DNA from 3 places in the Blautia sp. HCP3S3_G3 genome. Region 1 is predicted to be linked to each of the others. Evidence: riboswitches for the same ligand, from Rfam matches in the RefSeq annotation. Region 1 holds a riboswitch; each other region holds the start of a gene.
What was found. A riboswitch is a leader RNA that binds a small molecule or an ion and turns the genes downstream of it on or off. The one in region 1 is predicted to bind thiamine pyrophosphate.

Region 1 (4,481 bases):
AGAACTGTCATTTCTTCTGTGGGCGACACAGGGAATTCGTCATTTTGCCGGAAAAATGAAGCAGGTAACATTACGGAATGTACCGTCAGCAGGCTCCAGGCATGCTATGGAAACATATCTGTTTATTCATCAGATAGAGGGGATTCCGGCCGGAATCTATCACTATCTTCCATCCGGACATAGTCTGGAATTATGGGAGGACAGACCGGATTATATGGAAGAACTGACGGAAGCACTGGCAGGTCAGAAATTTGCCGGAACTGCTCCGGTAACCTTTGTCTGGAGTGTGATTCCCTATCGGACAGAATGGCGTTATGGGATGAAAGCACACAGATATATGCTGATGGATGCAGGACATGTTTGTGAGAATCTGTATCTTGCCTGTGAAGCAATTGGATGCGGAACCTGTGCAGTGGGAGCGTATAATCAGGATCTTCTGGATGATTTGCTTGGTTTCCCGGGAGGACCTTCCGGTGAAATGGATGATGAATTTGCAATCTATGTTGCTCCGGTTGGAAGAAAATAAATAGTATTTGACATATCCCCACGGACTTTTTTGGACCGATGCAGAGTATTAACACATTTTCTCTGGAAAATTGTGCTAATGTCAAGAAAATTGTTGAACATTAGCACAATGTGTAGAATCCGGAGGAAATATGAAGATTTACGATTATCAGGGAAAGAAGAATGTGAGTGGAGAACAGATCCGGAAATTTCGCAGAAAAAACAGACTATCCCAGAGTGAACTTGCAGCGAGACTGCAGGTGAAGGGAGTTGTAATGGAACGGGACAGCATCAGCAGAATTGAAAGCGGAATGCGTTTCGTGGCAGATTATGAACTGTATATTTTTGCAGAGGTTCTTGGAGTGGAAGTCGGAGAACTTCTGGAAATACAGGATAAGGAAAAATAGAAAAGCTGCAGGATAATATACGATGATGTATGTTATTCTGCATTTTTTATTTCCATGAAGAGATGAACCGCAATCGTTTTATTGCTTTTTTCATTATCTGGATTGGTATTGGATTTACGGTATATGAAAAAATCATGCTGATGCGTACAGCCGTATGCGGCGATTAGAAAGGAATATTGACTTGCCGCAGGGGGAGTGCTAAAATAGAAATAATTAAAAAAGGGGAGCTTGTGGAAGCAGGCTGAGAGTAAGCTGTATCGCTTTGACCCGTAACCTGATTTGGATAATGCCAACGTAGGGAGTTAATAAAGATTTCATTAACTGCAGTGTGTGATTTGGCATACTGCAGTTTTTTTTATATTACAGGAAAGCGCTCCGCATTTTCGTGTAATATAAAAAAACTCCGGGCGGGAGTGCACTGCAACGAAGAGGAAATATCATGATAAAAATTCCGGATAACCGGCAGTGATCAGAGCATGACTGCAGGCAATGATTGGTGAGTACCGGATTTTTATATAAAAATGAAGAATACAGAAATGTAAAAGGCAGATTGGGGGCACCACCTTCTGTCAGAAAAAAGGAGGACAAAACAATGTCAGATTACACAACACAGATGGGCGCCGCAAAACAGGGAATCATTACTCCACAGATGAAAATTGTAGCAGAGAAAGAACACTGGGATGCGGAAGAATTAAGAAAACTGATTGCAAAAGGAGAAGTCATCATTCCGTGCAATAAGAATCACAAAAGCCTGAGCCCCAGCGGCGTAGGCGCAAAACTGACGACAAAGATCAATGTAAATCTGGGTGTTTCCCGTGACTGGAAAGACGTCGATATGGAATATGAAAAAGTTCGTTCCGCAGTGGAAATGGGCGCAGAAGCGATTATGGATCTGAGCTCCTACGGTGATACCAGAAGTTTTCGCCGCAAGCTGACAGAAGAATGTCCGGCGATGATCGGAACCGTTCCTATTTATGATGCAGTTGTGTATTACCACAAAGCACTGGGCAAAATTACTTCAGAAGAGTGGATCGACATTGTGCGCATGCATGCGGAAGACGGCGTGGATTTTATGACTATCCACTGCGGTATGAACCGCGCTACTGCAGAGCGCTTTAAGAAAAACAAGAGACTGATGAATATTGTTTCCAGAGGCGGGTCCATTATGTTTGCATGGATGGAAATGACCGGAAAAGAGAATCCGTTCTATGAACATTATGATGAGATTCTGGATATCTGCAGAGAGTATGATATCACAATGAGCCTTGGAGATGCCTGCCGTCCGGGATGTCTTGCAGATGCCACAGATACTGCCCAGATTGAGGAGCTGATTACTCTTGGAGAACTGACAAAACGCGCATGGGAAAAAGATGTTCAGGTGATGATCGAAGGACCGGGACATATGCCGATGAACCAGATCGCAGCCAATATGGAAATCCAGAAGACACTCTGTCATGGTGCGCCGTTCTATGTACTTGGGCCTCTTGTAACAGATGTGGCACCGGGCTATGATCATATTACATCAGCCATCGGCGGAGCCATTGCGGCAGCTTCCGGTGCAGCATTTCTGTGCTATGTGACTCCTGCGGAACATCTTCGTCTGCCAAACGCAGCTGATGTAAAAGAAGGAATCATTGCAGCCAAGATTGCAGCTCATGCTGCAGATATTGCCAAGGGAATTCCGGGTGCAGCAGACTGGGACTATCAGATGAGTGAAGCCAGAAAACGTCTTGACTGGGAAGAAATGTTCCGTCTCAGTATGGATCCGGAGAAAGCAAGACGCTACCGTGCGGAGGCAAAACCGGAAAAAGAAGATACCTGCAGTATGTGCGGTAATTTCTGTGCTGTAAAGAATACCAACCGTATTCTGGATGGAGAAATCGTCACGATTTTTGATGAATGATATATAAGGAAGGAATCTGCTATGGAAATTGCGGAAATGCTGGATGAGATCAAACAAAAAGCTCTGTCTGATAAAAATCTGAGAAATGAATTTCTTGCTACCAGGGAGGATGCACATCCGGTTGCAGCATTTTGCAGAAAATGTCGGGAACTTGGGTATCCGGTCTATGATATGGATCTGATCAATGCCGGGGAGGAATTTTATGCGGCAATGAAGAGGAGCACTAACGGCGGCGGAGAGAATTCCCCTATGCTGGAAGGTGAAGATGATTTTTACGAATTGTTCTTTGCCGGCTTGGAAGACTGACGATTTCTTCTGTCATACATATAAGGGTAACTGCTTAAAAGGTCATGATTTTCCTGTTATTGTGGAAAATATGACCTTTTTTCGCGAAAATCAAATAAGAATATGTCCGATATTTTTCTGTATAAAATAAAAAAGTACATTTCATGTTCTTGAATTTTTTACACGTTTCTTGATTTTTTACTATGGAGAAAAAGTCTGCTGAAAACTAAAATAAAAGAATCAGGAACGATAACAAGTTATTATCAAATGTAAAGGAGAGGTAGAACATGAAAATGAGAAAACTTACAGCAATGGGATTAGCAGCAGTAATGGCAGCTTCCATGGTTCCGGCAATTCCGGTAATGGCTGATGATGCGGCAGGAAAAGTTTACTATCTGAACTTCAAACCGGAACAGGATGAAGCATGGCAGAATCTGTCAAAGGCTTACACTGAGGAAACAGGCGTAGAGGTAACCGTAGTTACTGCAGCTTCCGGTCAATATGAGACAACACTTCAGTCTGAAATGGCTAAGAGCGATGCTCCGACTCTTTTCCAGGTAAATGGTCCGGTGGGCTTGAAAAACTGGAAAGATTACTGCTATGATCTGAAAGATTCCGATATTTATTCTCAGCTTACATCTGATTCTTTTACTGTAAAAGACGGAGATGCAGTTGACGGAATCGCATATGTAATCGAGTCCTATGGTCTGATTGTAAATAAGACTCTTCTTGAAAAAGCAGGATATTCTCTGGATGACATCAAGAGCTTTGACCAGTTGAAAACTGTTGCAGATGACATTCAGGCAAGAAAAGATGAACTGGGAATCAAAGGTGCATTTACATCCGCAGGTATGGACGGATCCTCTGACTGGAGATTTAAGACCCATCTTGCAAACCTTCCGATCTACTATGAATACAAAGCAGACGGAGTGGAAGATACAGATGCAATCAAAGGCACCTATCTTGATAACTATAAGAATGTGTTTGATCTGTACATCACAGATTCCACCTGTGATCCTGCAGAACTTTCTGCAAAAACAGCTGACGACTCCAGAAATGAGTTCGTAAACAGTGAAGCAGTCTTCTATCAGAATGGTTCCTGGGAATACGGTGAACTTTCCAAGACATTTGCAGATGACGAACTGGCTATGATTCCGATCTACTTCGGTGTTGATGATGAAAACGAAGGCCTTGCAACCGGTACAGAAAACTTCTGGTGCGTAAACAAAAATGCAGCTGAAGAAGATATCCAGGCTACACTTGATTTCATAAACTGGTGTGTAACTTCCGAAGCAGGAACAAAAGCTATGGCAGAAGACATGGGATTCACAATTCCTTTCAAAACCGCACAGGCTTCCAGCAACATTTTTGTAACACAGGAT
Region 2 (4,481 bases), on a different contig from region 1:
ATGATTGTTTCCATGCAGAAAGGTGTTGCAAGAGGTATCTTTTCCAATGAAGCTGGCCTCGGAAGTGCTCCGATCGCTGCTGCTGCCGCTCAGACAAAAGAGCCGGTACGTCAGGGTCTGGTCAGCATGACCGGAACTTTTATTGATACCATTATCATCTGTACACTTACCGGTCTTTCCATTGTCCTTACCGGCGCATGGCAGGTAGAAGGTCTGGAAGGCGTTCAGGTTACCACCTATGCATTCCAGAATGGTCTTCCGATCCCGCCTCAGATCTCCAGCTTTATTCTGATGATCTGTCTTGTATTTTTTGCTTTTACTACCATTCTCGGATGGGATTACTACAGCGAACGCTGCCTGGAATATCTCACAGGCGGAAATCAGAAACCGGTTATGGCTTACCGCTGGATCTATATTCTTGCCGTATTTATCGGACCATATATGACAGTCAGTGCTGTCTGGACGATTGCTGATATCTTCAATGGTCTGATGGCACTCCCGAACATGATCGCATTGTTTGCATTAAGCGGAGTGGTTGCAAAAGAAACAAAAGCTTTCTTCAAAGCGGAAAAACATCTTCAATAAAGCAACGCTTTCTTCAGGGCGGAAAAACAGCTCCAATAAAGCAACGCTTTCTTCAGGGCGGAAAAACAGCTCCAATAAAGCAACGCTTTCACAGTCCCATTATTTTATTACGATATAAAAAGAAGGATTTTCGGAACCTGTTTACTCCGAAAATCCTTCTTTTGTCCAGAGCGTGTTTGAAAGTTGCTTTCCGACTTTTCAAACACGCTCTGGTACGTTATACACTTTATAAATCATTTTTTTCGTATTTGTCCCACACGCATCATTTCTTTAATCTGCGCCCTTTTCAAAAGGGATACCGCATCGATCAGTTCTGTACGGTAAGTACCTGTTCCGGCTCTCAATTCCCTTGTTCTCCTCCGGGCAATCTCCCCACAGATTCCCATGACCGTACAGGCAGCCGCGGCGGATTCCAGAGAACTCTCTATACTCAGGAATGCTCCAAGAAGAGAAGAAGCCATACATCCGGAACCGGTGATCCTGGACATCATCCTGCTTCCATTATGTACAGTATAAACCGTTTCTCCATCGGATATCACATCCGTTTCTCCGGAAGCAATCACAATCGTTCCGCGGTTTTGTGCAAGTGTCCGTACCACCTGCATGGTATTCTCAGGAACTCCTTCCTGAATCCGGTCCTCCATTGCCGCATCTACCCCGGCTGCTGTACGACTGCCGGTAACAAGTGCCCTGATTTCCGAAAGATTCCCCCGTATCACAGAGGGGTTTGCATGATTCATCAGTTCAAAGCAAAGACTTCTTCGATAAGAGGAACCAGATACTCCTACCGGATCAAGCACCACAGGATGACCGATTTCTACGGCTCTCTCTGCAGCTGCAAGCATGGCATCAAAGGATTCCGTGGCACCCAGATTGCACACCAGCGCCCGGCAGCCCTCTGTCACTTCTGCCGCTTCCAGAGGATGATGGGCCATAACAGGCGATGCTCCCGCTGCCAGAAGGATATTCGCACAATCGTTGACTGTGACCATGTTGGTGATACAGTGGATCACAGGCCGTTCTTCCTGTATTGCTGTCCAGAAATCACATATTTTTTCCGACGTAAGCTCCGCCATGTCTTCCCCATCCTTTCCTCTTCTGATGCACGTTATGAGTTCAGTTGTGCTTTCATATTTTCCAGTACACCCACATTTTTAAGGGCTAAGGTAATCACGACCGCAATCAGTGTACCGCCCACTGTACTGATCAGAAACGGTACCACAAAAGTAAATAATGCTGCACTCTCATTTCCAAGAATAAATGCAGAAATCGGATAGGAAAGCATTCCTCCGATAATTGCTGTTCCAAATACTTCTCCCACATAAGCGGCCGGAAGCGCTTTCATCTTTCTGTACAGAAATCCTGCAAGAAAGGCACCGCACATACTGCCCGGAAATGCAAGGAGTGTTCCCAGTCCCAGAAGATTCCGGATCAGACTGGCAATAAATGCTGCTGCAAGTGCCCACCATGGTCCCAGCAAAATGCCGCAGAGTACATTCACCAGATGCTGCACCGGCGCGCATTTGGAGCCGAATACAGGAATGGAAAATGTAGATCCAACGACTGCGATTGCTGCAAAAATTGCAGTCAGTGCGATTTTCTTTGTGTTTGAGTTCTTCATAATTTTTTCCTCTTTTCCTTATATTTCAGCGCCTTCACCGGTCATCCGGCGATTATGAATGCAGAATTCTCCGCATCATTTTTCCTATAGCGGCCCAAGGTGGTGCCCCCAATTTGCCGCTCGAAAGCGTAAAAAATGCGCCAAACACCAATTAAGGTATTCTGCGCAACAACTCCGCTTACTGTTTCCCTACGTTGGCATTATCCAAATCAGGTTATGGGTTAAAAGCTTCCGCTTTCTCTCAGCCCATTTCTATGAGCACCCCGTTTTTCATTCCTCATTATAACAAATCATCCGGGAATTGCAAGCCCCAAATTCCAAACCTGAAAATCCTACGATTCTGACCAGAAAAATCCCCCAAAAAAATTTTACTCCTGATGCCAGATTTCGATAATTTTACCCTGATACCAGGTTGCGAAAATTTCCTTGTTTTCCAGCCCCTGAAATGTTAGAATAAAGACTGACTCTGATTTAGAGCGTGTCTGAACATTCATTTCCGTCATCTGCACGCTCTGGCTCATCACTGGCTCATCATAAGTAATGTCTGTGCAGGCAGATATTTCCATAAAAAGTAGAAAGAAGGATACATACGATGCAATTTTCCAAAAGACTGGATTTGTTTGGAAATGAAATTTTTGCAGCCCTGAATAACCGGCGACTGGAACTGGAAGCCCAGGGCAGAAAAATTTATAACATGAGCGTGGGAACACCGGATTTCACCACGCCGGAACATATCAAAAAGGCGCTGATTGAAGCAGCTTCAGATGATGCCAACTGGAGATACAGTCTCCGCGATCTTCCGGAGCTTCTGGACGCCGTCTGCAGCTATTACCGGAAACGTTTCCAGGTGGAAATTACCCCGGATATGGTCATGTCTGTATACGGCAGCCAGGAGGGAATGGGACACCTTGGAATGACGCTCTGTGACGAGGGCGACACCGTACTTCTTCCTGATCCCTGCTATCCGGTATTTGCTGCCGGAAGTCTGCTGGGCGGTGCCGTTCCCTATTATTACCCGCTGACTGCAGAACATGACTTTCTTCCCTATGTAGAAGACATTCCGGAAGACGTTGCCCGGAAAGCCAAATACATGATCGTCTCCCTGCCTTCCAACCCGGTAGGAAGCATTGCGTCACCAGGACTCTACGAAGAAATTGTTGCGTTTGCAAAGAAATATGATATCCTGATCATTCATGACAATGCTTACAGTGATATTATTTTTGACGACGCATACGGCGGAAGTTTTCTTTCCACTCCCGGAGCACGGGAAGTTGGTGTAGAATTTTTCAGTCTCTCCAAATCATTTAATGTGACCGGTGCAAGAATCAGTTTTCTTGTCGGAAGACCTGACGTGATCGCTGCTCTTCGCAAACTTCGCAGCCAGATTGATTTCGGCATGTTCCTGCCTATCCAGAAGGCTGCCATTGCCGCATTAAACGGACCTCTGGAAAGTGTAAAGGACCAATGCCAGGACTACGAAAAACGCCGTGATGCCCTCTGTGACGGTCTTCGCAGCATTGGATGGGAACTCCCCAACGGCAAAGGCACCATGTTTGTATGGGCCAAAATCCCCGGCGGACGCACAGACAGCATGGAATTCTGCATGGAACTTATGGAAAAAGCAGGCGTCATCGTCACACCAGGAGCAAGTTTCGGTCCTCACGGAGAAGGTTATGTCCGCTTCGCACTGGTACTCCCTCCGGAAAAGATCCAAGAAGTGATCAAAGCCATCCGTGTCAGCGGAATCTGATAACAGACCGTACAGAAACACATACTTTACATACAAATTTCCTCAAAAAATCTTACAGGATACTGTCAGGGGTCTTGTGAAAATATCATTTTTTCGCAAGCCTCCTTATTTTGACACAGCAAAAAGCCGAAACAGGTGACAGGCAGCCTCTTTACCAAACATACAGTAAAAGGCTGCATATCATCTGCTTCGGCTTTTTTCACAGGGAAATACAAAACACATTCCTATGATATAAATAAAATTTGTCTAATCCATCAGAAAATAAATAACTGGTCAGATGGCGCTGGATATTTTTCTGAAAGTGCATCTCAAAAAAGCGCAAACTACCCCTTTTCTATTTCACAAAACTGACAAAATGGGCTGTAATTATATGAAATCCATTTCAGCGTTCTTCAATCGGAATAAACTCTTCATGATGGCCCACATATTTATATGCAGGACGGATAATCTTGCTTGCATTCAGCAGTTCTTCCAGACGGTGCGCGCTCCAGCCCGGAATACGTGCAATCGCAAAAATCGGGGTAA
Region 3 (4,481 bases), on a different contig from region 1:
AGAGGGAATTCTGTTTATTGATGAGATCAATTGTGTTTCCGAGACCCTTGCACCGGCCATGCTGCAGTTCCTTCAGTGTAAGACATTTGGAAACCATGAGATCCCGGAAGGATGGATCATTGTGGCAGCAGGAAATCCTCCGGAATATAATAAATCGGTTCGTGAATTTGATGTGGTCACTATGGACCGCGTGAAAAAGATTGAGGTGGAACCGGATTTTCAGGTATGGAAAGCGTATGCGTATCAGGAGAACATTCATCCCTGTATTCTGTCGTATCTGAACCTTCGTACAGGGTTCTTTTATAAGATGGAGACAACGGTGGACGGCAGACAGTTTGCAACTCCCCGAGGCTGGGAAGATCTGTCGCGGATGATTTCTGTATATGAAAAACTTGGAAAAGATGTCACGGCAGATGTTGTGATCCAGTATATCCAGCATCCGAAAGTGGCGGGGGATTTTGCCGGATATTATGAACTGTATCGGAAGTATGAAGCGGATTATCAGATTGATGAGATCCTTCAGGGAAAAAGCTTTGAAGGAATGATCAAAAAAATCGCCCATGCATCCTTTGATGAGCGCATGAGTGTAGTGAATCTTCTGTTCTCCGGAGTGGGACAATTCATTCGAAAAGCCGTTCAGATGGAAGAAATTATGGAGAAGGTTTTTGAGACTCTGAAGATGATTCGGGAAGTAATCGATGGAAGTAAAGAGCCGGAAATGATTATCGGACAGCATATCGAATTACTGCGTGAGGAGTGGGAAAAACGACGTACTGCGGAGCTTCTGAATCGCCGGGAAGACCGCTGTTATCGCAGGGCTCTGGATGTATTGAACAAATATAAAAATAAAGTGGCGGAAGCGGGAAATGCAGATGGCAGAAGCGCTTTTGAGATTATGAAACAGGAATTTTCCATGGATCGAAGAGCACTCGACATCCTGTTTGACCAGGCAGGAAATGTTCTGGAAAATACGTTCGATTTCATGGAAACAGCATTTCTGAACAGCCAGGAAATGGTTGTATTTATTGCGGATCTGAATACAGATTTTTACAGTATCCGGTTCCTGCAGGAATATGAATGCGAACGATATTATCAGTATAATAAAGAGATGCTTTTTGAAGATGTGAGTACGGAAATCCGGAAAAGAATTGAAGCTTTGTAAGAAAATAACTATGTACTGGAGGGTGAGGAAACAATGAATATGGAAGTATTTCGAGGCGTGATGATTCCGTTTATGGGAACTGCGCTGGGAGCAGCCTGTGTGCTGTTTATGAAAGGAAAACTGAATGTATCGGTACAGAGAGCGCTGACAGGATTTGCAGCCGGAGTAATGGTGGCGGCATCTGTCTGGAGTCTTCTGATTCCGGCTATGGAACAGGCAGAAACAATGGGAAGCTGGGCGTTTGTTCCGGCGGTTGCCGGTGTGTGGCTGGGAGTGCTGTTTTTGCTTTTGCTGGACCGGATTATTCCGCATTTACACCAGAGCAGTGAGGAGCCGGAAGGACCAAAATCGAGTCTAAAAAAAACAACCATGCTGGTACTGGCTGTTACCCTTCACAATATTCCGGAAGGTATGGCAGTCGGTGTTTTATATGCCGGATGGATGGCAGGAAATGATACGATCACAATGGCGGGAGCACTTGCATTATCCATTGGAATCGCGATTCAGAACTTCCCGGAGGGAGCGATTATCTCCATGCCTCTTCGGGCAGAAGGAATGAGTAAGCAGAAGGCTTTTTTACATGGAGCACTGTCTGGAATCGTAGAGCCGGTGGCTGCACTTCTTACAATGTGGGGTGCGAGTCTGATCGTTCCGATTCTTCCGTATCTTCTCAGTTTTGCAGCCGGTGCGATGCTGTATGTAGTAGTGGAAGAACTGATTCCGGAAATGTCAGTAGGGCATCATTCCAATCTGGGAACCGTCTTTTTTACTGTCGGTTTTACAGTGATGCTGGCGCTGGATGTGGCACTCGGGTAAGGATGTTTCTGGTTGATAACAACATAACATACAGACTGCATCGGGAGGCATAATTATAAGGGCGTGAGAAATAAAAAAAGGAGCAGGATGCAGATGTCTGGAATGAATGTTCAAACACGCTTTAAGAAAAAAAGATAGATATGTAAAAGAAAACAGGGTGAAATATATGGCAGAAAATAAGATAGGAAGTATGAGCGAAAATATGGCGGAAAATAAGACGGAAAATTCCACAGGAAATATGACAGATAAGATGGCAGAAATTAAGCCGTATGAACATAAAGTTCAGTATTATGAGACGGATCAGATGGGCATTGTACATCATTCCAACTATATCCGGTGGTTTGAGGAAGCGCGCACATACGTGCTGGAAGAGATAGGATTTGGCTACCGGGAGATGGAAGAATGCGGAGTAATGAGTCCTGTTCTGGAGGCAAATGCGGAGTACAAAACCATGACTCATTATTCAGACAGGGTACTGATTGATACGAAGGTAGTTGCTTATAATGGCATCCGGCTTCAGCTTGCTTATACAGTCAGAGACAAAGAAACAGGAGAAGTGCGCTGTACCGGATACACAAGACATTGTTTCCTAACTCCGGAGGGCAGACCGCTTTCCTTAAAACGTTCTTATCCGGAAATCCACAGGATTTTTGAAGGTTTGATGGAAATTTCCGATAAATTGTGACACACATCTGTCGGAAAGCAAGTTTCAAACACACTCTGGGAAAGTTTCAAGCACACTTTGGGAAAGTTTCAAACACACTCTGAGAAATATCAAACACTCTCCGGGAAATGTGCTGTCAAACGCACTTTGTGAAAATGTGCTTGACATTTTGTCCAGTCGTGGTAAAGTAGTTAATCAAATAATCATTTACAGGGGTGCTGGTGAAGACCGGCTGAGATAGATACCGTATTCGTATCGGACCCTACAACCTGATCTGGGTAATGCCAGCGGAGGGATGAGCGTCAGAAGCTCTGTAATGGATGAATCAGCTCCCGCGGTATCTGCCTTGCAGGAGCTTTTTTATTGTATGGAACAGGAACTGTTCTGCATTTTCCTGCGATATAAAAAGCCCTCCGGGCAGTGTTTTTTTCGCGGGCAAAGAAAAGGAGGAAACAAAATGAACGCAAGTGTAGCAATTCAGGTACTTCCTGAAGCAAAAGATGATGAAGAACTGATCCGTGTGGTAGATGAGGTGATTGCCTACATCAAAAGCACAGGGCTGAACTGTTATGTGGGACCTTTTGAGACTGCAATTGAAGGAGATTATGATGAATTGATGGACATCGTAAAAGAATGCCAGCACATCGCAATCAAAGCAGGAGCTCCTTCTGTAGCAGCTTATATCAAAGTCACCTATCGTCCGGAAGGAGAGGTGCTCACCATTGAGAAAAAAGTTTCAAAGCATCACCTCGAAGATTAATACGATTGCTGCGATTCTGATTCTCCTGATAATCTGGCAGACGGTATCGGCTCTTGGAATTGTTCCGGGCTACATGCTTCCGTCTCCGGTACAGGTAGTAAAAGCATTTATCCAGGAGTTTCCGCTTCTGATGGAAAATGCAAAAGTCACCCTTCTGGAAGCGTTTATCGGACTTGCCTGCGGTGTTTCATTTGGTTTTGTTATGGCAGTTCTGATGGACAGGTTTGAGGTGCTTTATAAGGCATTTTATCCGCTTGTCGTGCTGACTCAGACGATTCCGACAGTGGCTGTGGCACCGCTTCTGGTATTATGGTTCGGTTATGAAATGCTGCCGAAAATCATTCTGATCGTAATTGCCACATTCTTCCCTGTTACGGTGGGAGTTTTGGATGGATTCCGGAGTGCAGATAAGGATACCATGAATCTGCTGCGTTCCATGGGAGCTTCGGAATTTCAGATTTTCCGTTATGTGAAACTTCCGGGGTCTATGGGACAGTTTTTTGCAAGCCTTCGGATCTCCGTTGCATATTCTGTCGTAGGTGCGGTGATTTCTGAGTGGCTTGGTGGATTTTCAGGACTGGGAGTTTATATGACCAGGGTTAAAAAGGCATTTTCCTTTGACAAAATGTTCGCAGTAATTTTTTTAATTTCACTGATCAGTCTGCTTCTGATGAAGCTGGTGGATTTTTTACAGAAAAAATGTATGCCATGGGAGGATACAAAAAATGAATAAAAAGAAAATAATGGCAGCAGGAATGGCTGCAGCAATGACCGTTTCCATGATGAGTGCAGTTCCGGTTTATGCGGAAGAAGCAGAGACCGAGAAAATCACATTTGTTCTGGACTGGACTCCGAATACGAATCATACAGGACTCTATGTGGCTGAGAGTCAGGGATTTTTTGAAGAACAGGGCCTGGAAGTAGAAATTGTCCAGCCGCCGGAAGATGGTGCAGATGCTCTGGTAGCATCCGGAAAGGCACAGTTCGGTGTTTCTTTCCAGGATACGATGGCGCCTGGGGTGGCAGGGGAAAATGTTCTTCCGACTACTGCTGTAGCTGCATTGATCCAGCATAATACC

Region 2: linked by a shared signal. The riboswitch ahead of thiW (energy coupling factor transporter S component ThiW) and the one ahead of thiC (phosphomethylpyrimidine synthase ThiC) in region 1 are both predicted to bind thiamine pyrophosphate.
Region 3: linked by a shared signal. The riboswitch ahead of ACTNEW_RS01620 (thiamine-binding protein) and the one ahead of thiC (phosphomethylpyrimidine synthase ThiC) in region 1 are both predicted to bind thiamine pyrophosphate.

The regions. Positions count from the first base shown of each region.
Region 1 covers NZ_JBQHXR010000007.1:85,640-90,120, reverse strand. Annotated here, with positions in the region: gene ACTNEW_RS08815 (SagB/ThcOx family dehydrogenase) at 1-526, shown strand, start outside; gene ACTNEW_RS08810 (helix-turn-helix domain-containing protein) at 657-911, shown strand; TPP riboswitch at 1,122-1,229, shown strand; gene thiC (phosphomethylpyrimidine synthase ThiC) at 1,504-2,814, shown strand; gene ACTNEW_RS08800 (hypothetical protein) at 2,836-3,120, shown strand; gene ACTNEW_RS08795 (ABC transporter substrate-binding protein) at 3,387-4,481, shown strand, end outside.
Region 2 covers NZ_JBQHXR010000018.1:42,307-46,787, reverse strand. Annotated here, with positions in the region: gene ACTNEW_RS12820 (alanine/glycine:cation symporter family protein) at 1-585, shown strand, start outside; gene thiM (hydroxyethylthiazole kinase) at 819-1,661, opposite strand; gene thiW (energy coupling factor transporter S component ThiW) at 1,694-2,206, opposite strand; TPP riboswitch at 2,375-2,482, opposite strand; gene ACTNEW_RS12805 (pyridoxal phosphate-dependent aminotransferase) at 2,799-3,956, shown strand; gene ACTNEW_RS12800 (citrate/2-methylcitrate synthase) at 4,339-4,481, opposite strand, start outside.
Region 3 covers NZ_JBQHXR010000001.1:369,600-374,080, forward strand. Annotated here, with positions in the region: gene ACTNEW_RS01600 (ATP-binding protein) at 1-1,162, shown strand, start outside; gene ACTNEW_RS01605 (ZIP family metal transporter) at 1,196-1,978, shown strand; gene ACTNEW_RS01610 (acyl-CoA thioesterase) at 2,229-2,663, shown strand; gene ACTNEW_RS01615 (hypothetical protein) at 2,671-2,883, shown strand; TPP riboswitch at 2,844-2,955, shown strand; gene ACTNEW_RS01620 (thiamine-binding protein) at 3,100-3,402, shown strand; gene ACTNEW_RS01625 (ABC transporter permease) at 3,365-4,135, shown strand; gene ACTNEW_RS01630 (ABC transporter substrate-binding protein) at 4,170-4,481, shown strand, end outside.